3 regions of the Bacillus sp. 5w2 genome follow, and region 2 is predicted to be linked to each of the others. Evidence: riboswitches for the same ligand, from Rfam matches in the RefSeq annotation. Region 2 holds a riboswitch; each other region holds the start of a gene.
What was found. A riboswitch is a leader RNA that binds a small molecule or an ion and turns the genes downstream of it on or off. The one in region 2 is predicted to bind S-adenosylmethionine.
Positions count from the first base shown of each region.

Region 1: linked by a shared signal. The riboswitch ahead of ACXY7N_RS25120 (MetQ/NlpA family ABC transporter substrate-binding protein) and the one ahead of ACXY7N_RS17255 (M20 family metallopeptidase) in region 2 are both predicted to bind S-adenosylmethionine.
Region 3: linked by a shared signal. The riboswitch ahead of ACXY7N_RS06025 (Na+/H+ antiporter NhaC family protein) and the one ahead of ACXY7N_RS17255 (M20 family metallopeptidase) in region 2 are both predicted to bind S-adenosylmethionine.

Region 1 is NZ_JBTIWT010000020.1:78,357-81,641, reverse strand. It holds gene ACXY7N_RS25125 (methionine ABC transporter ATP-binding protein) at 1-776, opposite strand, end outside; gene ACXY7N_RS25120 (MetQ/NlpA family ABC transporter substrate-binding protein) at 789-1,601, opposite strand; SAM riboswitch class I at 1,687-1,801, opposite strand; gene ACXY7N_RS25115 (NAD(P)-dependent alcohol dehydrogenase) at 1,883-2,791, opposite strand; gene ACXY7N_RS25110 (hypothetical protein) at 2,946-3,285, shown strand, end outside.
Region 2 is NZ_JBTIWT010000010.1:40,624-43,908, reverse strand. It holds gene ACXY7N_RS17260 (AAA domain-containing protein) at 1-1,442, shown strand, start outside; SAM riboswitch class I at 1,518-1,619, shown strand; gene ACXY7N_RS17255 (M20 family metallopeptidase) at 1,708-2,913, shown strand; gene ACXY7N_RS17250 (Lrp/AsnC family transcriptional regulator) at 3,029-3,285, opposite strand, start outside.
Region 3 is NZ_JBTIWT010000002.1:332,896-336,180, reverse strand. It holds gene ACXY7N_RS06025 (Na+/H+ antiporter NhaC family protein) at 1-1,245, opposite strand, end outside; SAM riboswitch class I at 1,340-1,445, opposite strand; gene ACXY7N_RS06020 (ribonuclease FAU-1 family protein) at 1,566-2,084, opposite strand; gene gltP (glutamate/aspartate:proton symporter GltP) at 2,153-3,285, opposite strand, start outside.

The sequences.
Region 1 (3,285 bases), on a different contig from region 2:
CTTTGTAGTTCTTTTTGTACCTCTTCTGGAATTCTAGCTGCAAATGCACTATTTACGAATTTCTTCGTTGTTATATGTTGTGGGTTGGTGAAAATATCTTTCACAGTTCCACTTTCGATTACTGCTCCATGTTCCATAACAGCAACTCGGTCACATATACGCTGGATGACATTCATTTCATGTGTAATTAATAAAATTGTGATCCCGATTTCTTCATTGATTTTTAATAATAAGTCAAGGATAGAATCGGTTGTTTCCGGATCTAAAGCGCTTGTTGCTTCGTCGCTTAATAACACTTCAGGTTCGTGTGATAGTGCGCGTGCAATGGCAACACGCTGCTTTTGGCCACCAGAAAGTTCACTCGGATAGGCATCTTTTCGATTGAAAAGATCGACAATACGTAAGTATTTTTCTACCCTTTTTTCAATTTCTACTTTGGGAATGCCAGCAAGGCGTAAAGGTAATGCGATATTTTCATAAACTGTCACGGTTTTAAGTAAATTGAATCCTTGAAAGATCATTCCGATTTTTTGTCGCGCTTTTGCGAGTTCTTTTGCTGATAAAGTTGTTAAGTCTTGGTTGTTTACAATGATATTTCCTGTCGTTGGCTTTTCTAATAAATTTACACATCGAATTAATGTACTTTTACCAGCACCACTATATCCAATGATTCCAAATACTTCGCCCTTTTTTACTTGAAGGGAGGTAGGTTTAAGAGCTTCCACATTCCCTTTTTTTGTTGTGAATACTTTGGATACATTTTTTAATTCAATCATTATCGTCAGCTCCTACCAAGACGGTAAAACAGAACCATCAAATTTTTTCTCGATAAATTCTTTCACTTCTTTAGATTGATAAGCTTTCTTTAATTTATTTACAACAGCATCATCTTTATTTTCAGTACGAACAACGACCCAGTTCACATATGGTGAATCTTTTCCTTCACGGAAGATAGAATCTTTCGCAGGGCTTAATTTTGCACCTAATGCAAAGTTTGTATTAATCGCAGCTGCTTTTACTTCACTTAGTTGTGTCGGTAATTGAGATGCCTCTAATTCAACAATCTTTAAGTTTTTTGGATTTTCAATTACATCTTTCGCAGTCGCTTTTTCTGTAGCCTTTGGATCTACTTTTAAAACACCGGCTTTTTCAAATAGCTTTAAAGCTCGAAGTTCATTTGTTGGATCATTTGGTACAGCAATTGCGTCGCCCTCTTTTAAATCCTTTACATCTTTTAAGCTTTTCGAATATACACCCATAGGGAATGTTACTGTTGAAAATACTTCAGTTAATTTCATATTACGTTCAGCTTTAAATACGTCTAAATATGATTTCGTTTGATAGCTATTTACATCGAGGCTTTTTTCATCTAGGGATACGTTTGGTGCTACATAATCATTAAATACTTTTACATCAATTTCGAGACCGTCTTTTGCGGCAACTTCTTTTACCTTTTCAAAAATTTGTTCATGCGGACCGCCTGTTACACCGACAGTAATCTTTTTCTCATCTAACGCTTTTACTTCTTTATCTGAACCCCCGCTACATGCGCCTAATAATAATACCGCTCCACTTACAATGCTCAATAATACTTTTTTCATCTATAGTTCCCCCTTCATATACGTTCCAAAATAAAAAGCACCTCTCAAAAATAAGAGAGGTGCCGAATAGACAAAATAGGTTCCTCTCTTATCTTCCAAAACGAAAGCTCGTTTTGCAGGAATTAGCACCTTAGCTTATACGTCATAAGCTCGGTTGCCGGGCATCATCGGGCCAGTCCCTCCGCCACTCTTGATAAGAGTATGTGTATGTAGTTTTTTTAATATGCTACTAATAGTAAATCTTACAAAAAGAATTGTCAATGTTATTTTCTGAATATATTTTATTTTAAGGTAATCGAAACATTTCCTTTTTTATGCCCTTTTTCTACATATATATGAGCTTCAGTAATTTCTTCTAATCGGTAAGTTCTATCAATAACAGGCTTTAAATGTTCTGCTTCAGTTAGTTTTTTTAGTAGAATCATATCTTCTTTACTTACTTTTGCCATCATTCCATTCACAGATACATATTTCCCATTAGGTGTTAATGCCTTTTCACAAAGGGATTTTTTATGTTTTCCAACTGCATCAAATATAATATTGTAGCGTTCACCCCGCTTAGTAAAATCTTCTTTTGTATAATCAATTATTTTATCAGCTCCTAAAGATTGCACGAGTTCAAAATTTGAATGACTACAAACAGCCGTAACGGTCGCACCAAAATATTTAGCAAGTTGTACGGCAGCTGTTCCTACTGATCCAGAGGCACCATATATGAGCACTTGTTGTCCTTTTTTTATACGGCCCTTTCTCAGGAAATGTAATGCTGAAGTTCCGCCAAAAGAAATAACTGCCGCTTCTTCATACGTCACATTGGTAGGTTTTAATGCTATTAATCCACTTTCATGTACACATGTGTATTCGGCATAACCACCAAGGTTTAGTTCTGTTAATGCAAAAATTGGATCTCCTTTTTTAAATTGGGTTACATCTGTTCCAATTTCCTCAATTTCTCCAGCTAATTCTACGCCGAGTATAGGTTTTCTCGGTTTTCTGAAACCTAATATGATCCGCATAGGAATCCAAAATAAGAGGGGACTATTAAAGCCGCGTATTCTACAATCTCCAGTCGATACACTTGTTGCATGAATTTTAATTAATACTTCGTTCTTTTTAGGTGTAGGTTTCTCTATATTTTGAAGCTGGAGAACGTTAGGTGGTCCATATTTTGTGCAAATCATTGCTTTCATAATAACCTCCCGAATTTCGTTGTTTTTATTTACATCATATTTAAACCTTTCATCAAACATGTTGTTATTTAGAGTTGAATTTAAATAAGGACATTGGAAATCATATAGATTTAAAAGATAAAAAAGTGGTATTATTTGGTAAAGGGGGATTTTTATGAAGAAAATTATAGTAGCTTCTAGTTTATTACTTACAATTGGTTTAGGGGTAGGGTGTAGTAGTGATAAAGTATCGAAGACGGGTGAACCCAAAACGGCATCAGTAAAGAAAGAGAAGGATTTAGCCGCAAAAGATGTTTTTAATAAGGCGTATGAGAACTTAAAAAATGAAGAGTATGTAACGGTGATGCAGGATATGGATATAAAGGCTGATGGACAAGAACTGAGTATAATGAAGGCTAAAATACAAATAGAGCTGAAAACAAAGAGTTCTCGTGCTGAAATGAATGTTTCGGGTACGGATATTATCATTTATGGTGTAAATGATAAAATTGTTG
Region 2 (3,285 bases):
AAGCGACTTCTGCTGATAAGAAGCGTATACAAGAGATTGAAAGTGATCTTCGAAAGCAAAAAGCGAAAATTAAAGAAGTAGAAAAAGAATACATTGAAAATGCGAAAGTAATCGGCGCAACTTTATCGAAATGTGCCATTGATTCACTTATTTATGAGCGTACATTTGATTTAGTTGTCGTAGATGAAGTAAGTATGGCCTATGTTCCGCAAATTGCATTAGCAGCTTCACTTGGAAAACGCATCGTCGTTTGTGGTGACTTTTTACAGTTACCTCCGATTGCGATGGCAAACCATGAACTCGTTCGAAAATGGCTCGGCGAAGATATGTTTTATCATGCTGGGATTGTTGATACTGTAAATAAATCAGAGGCACATCCAAACCTCTTTATGCTGCAGGAACAAAGACGTATGCATGCGGATATATCGAAGTTTACAAACTCATTTATTTATAAAAATAGAGTATACGATCATCCGTCTGTTTCAGAACGTAAAGAACTTGCGCGATTGCAACCGTTCGCAAATGAGGCAAGTGTTTTATTTGATACGAGCTTAATGGGAGCATTTTCTTTAAAAGACGCTGCTTCTGGTTCTCGTTTTAATATTATGTCTGGTTTAGTAGCGATGCAAATGATGTTAATCGGGCTGTTAGATGGTGTTCAATCGATTGGTGTTGTTACACCTTACAGGGCACAATCCCGCTTTTTATCAACGTGTATGAGAGAAATGTTGCAGAGAACGAAATATCAAAACATACCAGTTTTAGCGGCGACGGTTCATAAGTTTCAAGGGTCTGAAAGAGATATGATGATTTTTGATACGGTTGATAGTTATCCGCAAGAACGACCTGGCGTGTTATTCTTTGACCATAAAAACCATCGCCTCGTCAACGTTGCAGTAACGAGAGCGAGAGGGAAGTTCATTCAATTATCAGATTGCCATTATATGCGTAAAAACTTATCGAGAAAACAAGCGTTATCACAATTAACAGCTCATATAGAACGACACGGAGATGTGTATGATCGTACGACATCAAGACAATTGTGGGAACGGAAAATTTCGAAACGTTTACGTTGGTTTATGGAAATGAATCTTGAAGAGCCGAAAGGACTATTGAAAGATATTTTAGCCGCAAAACGAAAAATTATTATTTCACTTCCAAGCACAAAACAAGTGGATAAGCGAGTATGGCAAGCGTTAATGCGTACAAATGCGCAAATAACAGTGTATAGTGATGGACCAGTTCCATTAAAAAATGTAAAGTTACAAAGGCAAAATAAAGCATTCCCGTTTATCGTAATCGATGATGAAATCTTTTGGGCAGGCGCACCGCTCACATCACAAATGATATTTGAAGGTAGTACGGAATTTCCATACGTATGTGCAAGATTACAAGCACCAGAAACAATCGGTGTATTAAAAGGATTTTTAGATATTCGGTAAATTCGGATAGGAATTCCTTGACTTTTATTTGGAATGAACTTAGAATGAAAATAATTTAATATAATTTTATGAAAATTCTTATCACGAGAGGTGGAGGGACTGGCCCTATGATACCTCGGCAGCGGATTCGTTATGAATACTGTGCCAATTCCAGCAAGGTAACTTGAAAGATAAGAAAGAAGCTCATTTTGACTGTATATACAGAAGCCTCTTTCTATCTTTTAGAAAGAGGCTTTTTTACGTGAAAATAAAAGGAGGAAGAAAAATGGGAGCGACAGGAGTAACGTCACAAAGAAAAACAATTGAAGAGAGTATAGAAAGAAATAAGGAAAAGTACATAGAAACAAGTCACGATATTCATGCGAATCCGGAGATTGGTAATCAAGAGTTTTATGCATCAAGAACGTTGAGTTTATTGCTAGGGAGTGCAGGATTCCAGTTGCAGCACAATATTGCTGGACATGAAACAGGTTTTATCGCGCGAAAAAGTTCAGGGAAACAAGGACCAGTCATCGCATTTTTAGCTGAGTATGATGCTTTACCAGGACTTGGTCATGCGTGTGGTCACAATTTAATCGGAACAATTAGTGTTGCGGCAGCAATCGCATTATCAGAGACGCTTGAAGAAATTGGCGGGGAAGTTGTCGTGTTTGGTACTCCAGCTGAAGAAGGAGGACCAAATGGTAGTGCAAAAGCGAGTTATGTAAAGGCAGGTCTATTCAAAAACATTGATGCGGCGCTTATGATTCATCCGAGCGGAAAGACAGCGACAACGAGTCCTTCACTAGCAGTCGATCCACTTGATTTTCATTTTTACGGAAAAACAGCTCATGCCGCAGCTTCACCAGAAGAAGGAATTAACGCATTAGATGCGATCATCCAGCTGTACAACAGTATTAACGCACTTCGCCAACAACTTCCGTCAGATGTGAAAATTCATGGCGTGATTACTGAGGGCGGAAAAGCGCCGAATATTATTCCAGACTACGCAGCAGCAAGGTTCTTCATCCGTGCAGCAACGAGAAAAAGATGTGCAGAAGTAACAGAAAAAGTAAGAAATATCGCACAGGGAGCAGCATTAGCAACAGGCACAAAAGTAAAAATTCATCAATTCCAAAATGAAATCGATGAACTACTCGTAACAAAAACATTTAATGACGTTGTAGCTGAAGAACTAGAATTACAAGGTGAAGATGTAAACCGTAAAGAAAGATTTGGCATTGGTTCAACAGACGCAGGGAACGTAAGTCAAGTCGTACCGACCATTCACCCGTACATCAAAATCGGCCCAGACGACTTAATTGCACATACGAATGAATTTAGAGAAGCAGCACGTTCAGAACTAGGAGACAAAGCATTAATTACATCCGCAAAAGCATTAGCGAATACAGCGTATCGATTAATTACAGAAGAAGGGTTGTTAGAGAAGGTGAAGGAGGAGTTTAGAGAAGCGCAGAGGAATCAGGGGTAGGTGATTAAAAGGAGTGGATGATCCACTCCTTTTTCTTTTTTGGGAAAGCTGGTGCCTGTCAATTTAAATAAAGTGTTCATTTTCACATTGAGATGTCAATTCTCTTATTCCTTTATCAGAACGACAATTTCTCCTCAAACTCACTTTTTAAAACAATTAAAGGAGATGATAATCCGAATCGCATTAAAGAGTCTAAAAATGTAGCGAGAGAATCCATCGAATCGCTCATGACCTTCATCATATAATTAAACTCCCCGCTAATTCGATATAAATCTATTACTTCAGGAGCGGCATTACAATATTGGATAAAATCAGAGCATTGGCTCGTTTTAAACATGATGAATGCTTGAATGTTCTTATTAATTTTAGAAG
Region 3 (3,285 bases), on a different contig from region 2:
GATTCCACATACTCCAACTAAGATTGGATAAAACGCATATGGCAACAATTCAATTGGAGATAACGCCGCAAATCCTGCTGCCGTTAACATTTGCGCACCATACGGAATTAATCCTTGCACACAACATGAGAAAAGATCTAATACACTCGCTGATTTACGAGGATCAATTTCATATTGATCTGCAATATTTTTCGCAAGTGGACCTGTAAAGATAATAGAAATTGTATTATTCGCTGTACACATATTCGTCATACTCACTAAGCCAGCAATACCAAACTCTGCTCCTTTTTTTGAACGAATGTTACGCGTTAAAATATTCATTAAATATTGAATGCCACCATTATATTGAATCAGTTCGACCATACCGCCAATTAAAATAGCTAGTAATACTAACTCCATCATACCGCCCATTCCAGTCGTTACACTTTTAAAGAAACTCTCTAACGTGTAACTTCCATCTAAAAGACCGATAACGCCAGATAGTACAGTTCCACCAGTTAACACGATAAGTACATTCCAACCAAGTAGCGCTGTAATAAGTACTCCTGCATAAGGTAAAATCTTTATCCAGTCAAAGCTATGCGCTTTAATCTGCGTATCGCTTCCTAAAGTGACGATTACTAAAAGTACAATTGTAATAATAGCTGCTGGTAATACAATTAAAAAGTTCGTTTTAAACTTATCTTTCATTTCTGTTCCTTGTGAACGTACAGCTGCGATTGTTGTATCTGAAATAAATGATAAATTATCACCAAACATCGCTCCGCCTACGACAGTAGCCATCGTAAGTGCAATTGAGATATCAGTTTGCCCACTAATACCTACAGCAATTGGTGCTAATGCAGCAATTGTTCCCATTGAAGTTCCCATCGCTAATGAAATAAATGCCCCTATAACAAAAATTCCAGCTACGATAAATCCTTGCGGTAAAATTGATAACGCTAAGTTAACTGTAGAATCAACGCCGCCCATCCCTTTTGCTGTTTCAGAAAACGCTCCCGCCAGTACAAAAATCAAAACCATAATCATAATATCTGGGTTCCCTGCACCTTTAGCAAATCGTTCCACTTTTACATTAAAACTTTCTTTACGATTCATTGCTAAAGCGACTCCTACAGCAATTGAAATCGCTACAAGTATCGGCAATTTATAGAAATCACCTGTAATAATTCCAGAACCAATAAATAGCGCCAAAAATATTCCAAGTGGTAATAAAGCCAAACCATTTCCTCTCGTTTCTTTCAAAGTACCATCTCTCCCTAGTTTCAACCTTTTTCTAATGAATAACAAAAGACCTCTTCCAATGAGAAGAGGTCTTATACATCTATAAGAAACACTCTTCTCATCTTTCAAGCACATGCTTGCTGGATTTGGCACAGCACTCTGAAATCGAGTCCGCTGCCGAGGCATCGTAGGGCCAGTCCCTCCGCCTCTCTTTATAAGAAGGTTTCATATTTATTTTTTAATAATAATTTCTTCCCTAACTTTACTCGCTTACAAAACAAAAGTCAATTATTTTTTGTATAGATTTTTTTGGTAATTATGCAAAAATTTGAATACAACAATCATTTTAACTTTTTGATTTCTTCTTCCAATATTGAAATCCAATAAAATTCACTATTCTTTATTGCAGCTATTATCCATTTCGTAGTGTACCAAGCTAACTCGTACTCTTCTTTTGTAACATCGCCACTTTTATAGGCATCCTCTAGCTCATCTTCATCTAGTACATACATCTTACCGTTCGGTAATAATACTACATCTAAATATAAATCATCAAAATACGGTAAACTACGTTCGTCTATTTCATATTCTTTCGCCACATCGATATAATATTGTACTAATTTTTTCTGATCATCTAACATAGCCGTAATCGCAAAGTTTTTCCCGTCTATGAAATATTGAATCCACGTATACTGATTGCCTGCAATACAAAGTTCTTTACCATCATATTCTTTACAACTTGGTTCTTTCACCTTTTTTATTTCCAGTATTCCTAGCATTCCCTCTTCTATTTGCTTAACCGTATAATCCTTCTCTATTAGTCGCTTCCACGAAGAACCGTCACCATATTTACGTTTCATTACGTCTACTCCTCTTCTATATACAGAAAAGCTCCCACATATTATGTGAGAGCTTGTTCATATTATAATTAAGCCGCTTGACCTTTTTCAGAAATCTCTTTCAAATAAGCTTGTCCTTTTTCAGCGTCATATTGACCTTCCCACTTAGACATAACTACAGCTGCTAAAGAGTTTCCTACAACGTTAACTGCTGTACGAGCCATATCTAAAATACGGTCAATACCAGCGATGAATGCTAAACCTTCAGGTGGAATACCTACTGTACCAAGTGTCGCTAATAATACAACGAATGATACGCCTGGTACACCTGCGATACCTTTTGATGTAACCATTAATACAAGTAATAATGTAATTTGTTGTGTAATAGATAAATCAATACCGTACATTTGTGCTAAGAAAATAGCCGCAATTGCTTGATATAAAGTTGATCCATCTAAGTTAAATGAATAACCTGTCGGAATAACGAAAGATGTAATTGCTTTCGGACAACCGAACTTCTCCATTTTCTCCATGATTTTCGGTAAAACTGTTTCTGAACTCGCTGTAGAATATGCTAAGATCAGCTCGTCTTTTAAAATCTTAAAGAATTGGAAAATGTTAATTCCAAATATTTTCGCTGTAAGTCCTAAGACAACTACGACGAAGAAGATCATTGCTCCATATACGACAATTAGTAATTTCCCTAATGGAATTAATGAAGCTAGACCGAATGTAGAAACTGTAACACCAATTAGTGCAAACACACCAAATGGTGCAAATTTCATAACTTGGTTTGTTACATAAAACATTGCATCAGCTACACCTTGGAAAAATTGAAGAACCGGTCTTCCTCTTTCACCAATTGCTGCTACACCTAAACCAAATAATACAGAGAAGAAGATAATAGCAAGCATATCTCCGTCAGCTAATGACTTCATAATGTTCGTTGGAACAATATTTACAAATGTATCTGCAAATGAATGACTTTGCACTTGCTCTGTCGTATGTGTATATTTCGAAATATCTGTCTTCGTTAACTGATCCATATTTACGCCTTTTCCTGGTTGGAAAATATTCGCAATTAATAGACCGACAATAATTGCAATTGTTGTAATAATTTCAAAATAAAGAATTGTTTTTCCGCCTAGTCGGCCTAGTTTTTTAACATCGCCAACACCAGCAACCCCAACAACAATACTTGCTACAACAATTGGTACAACGA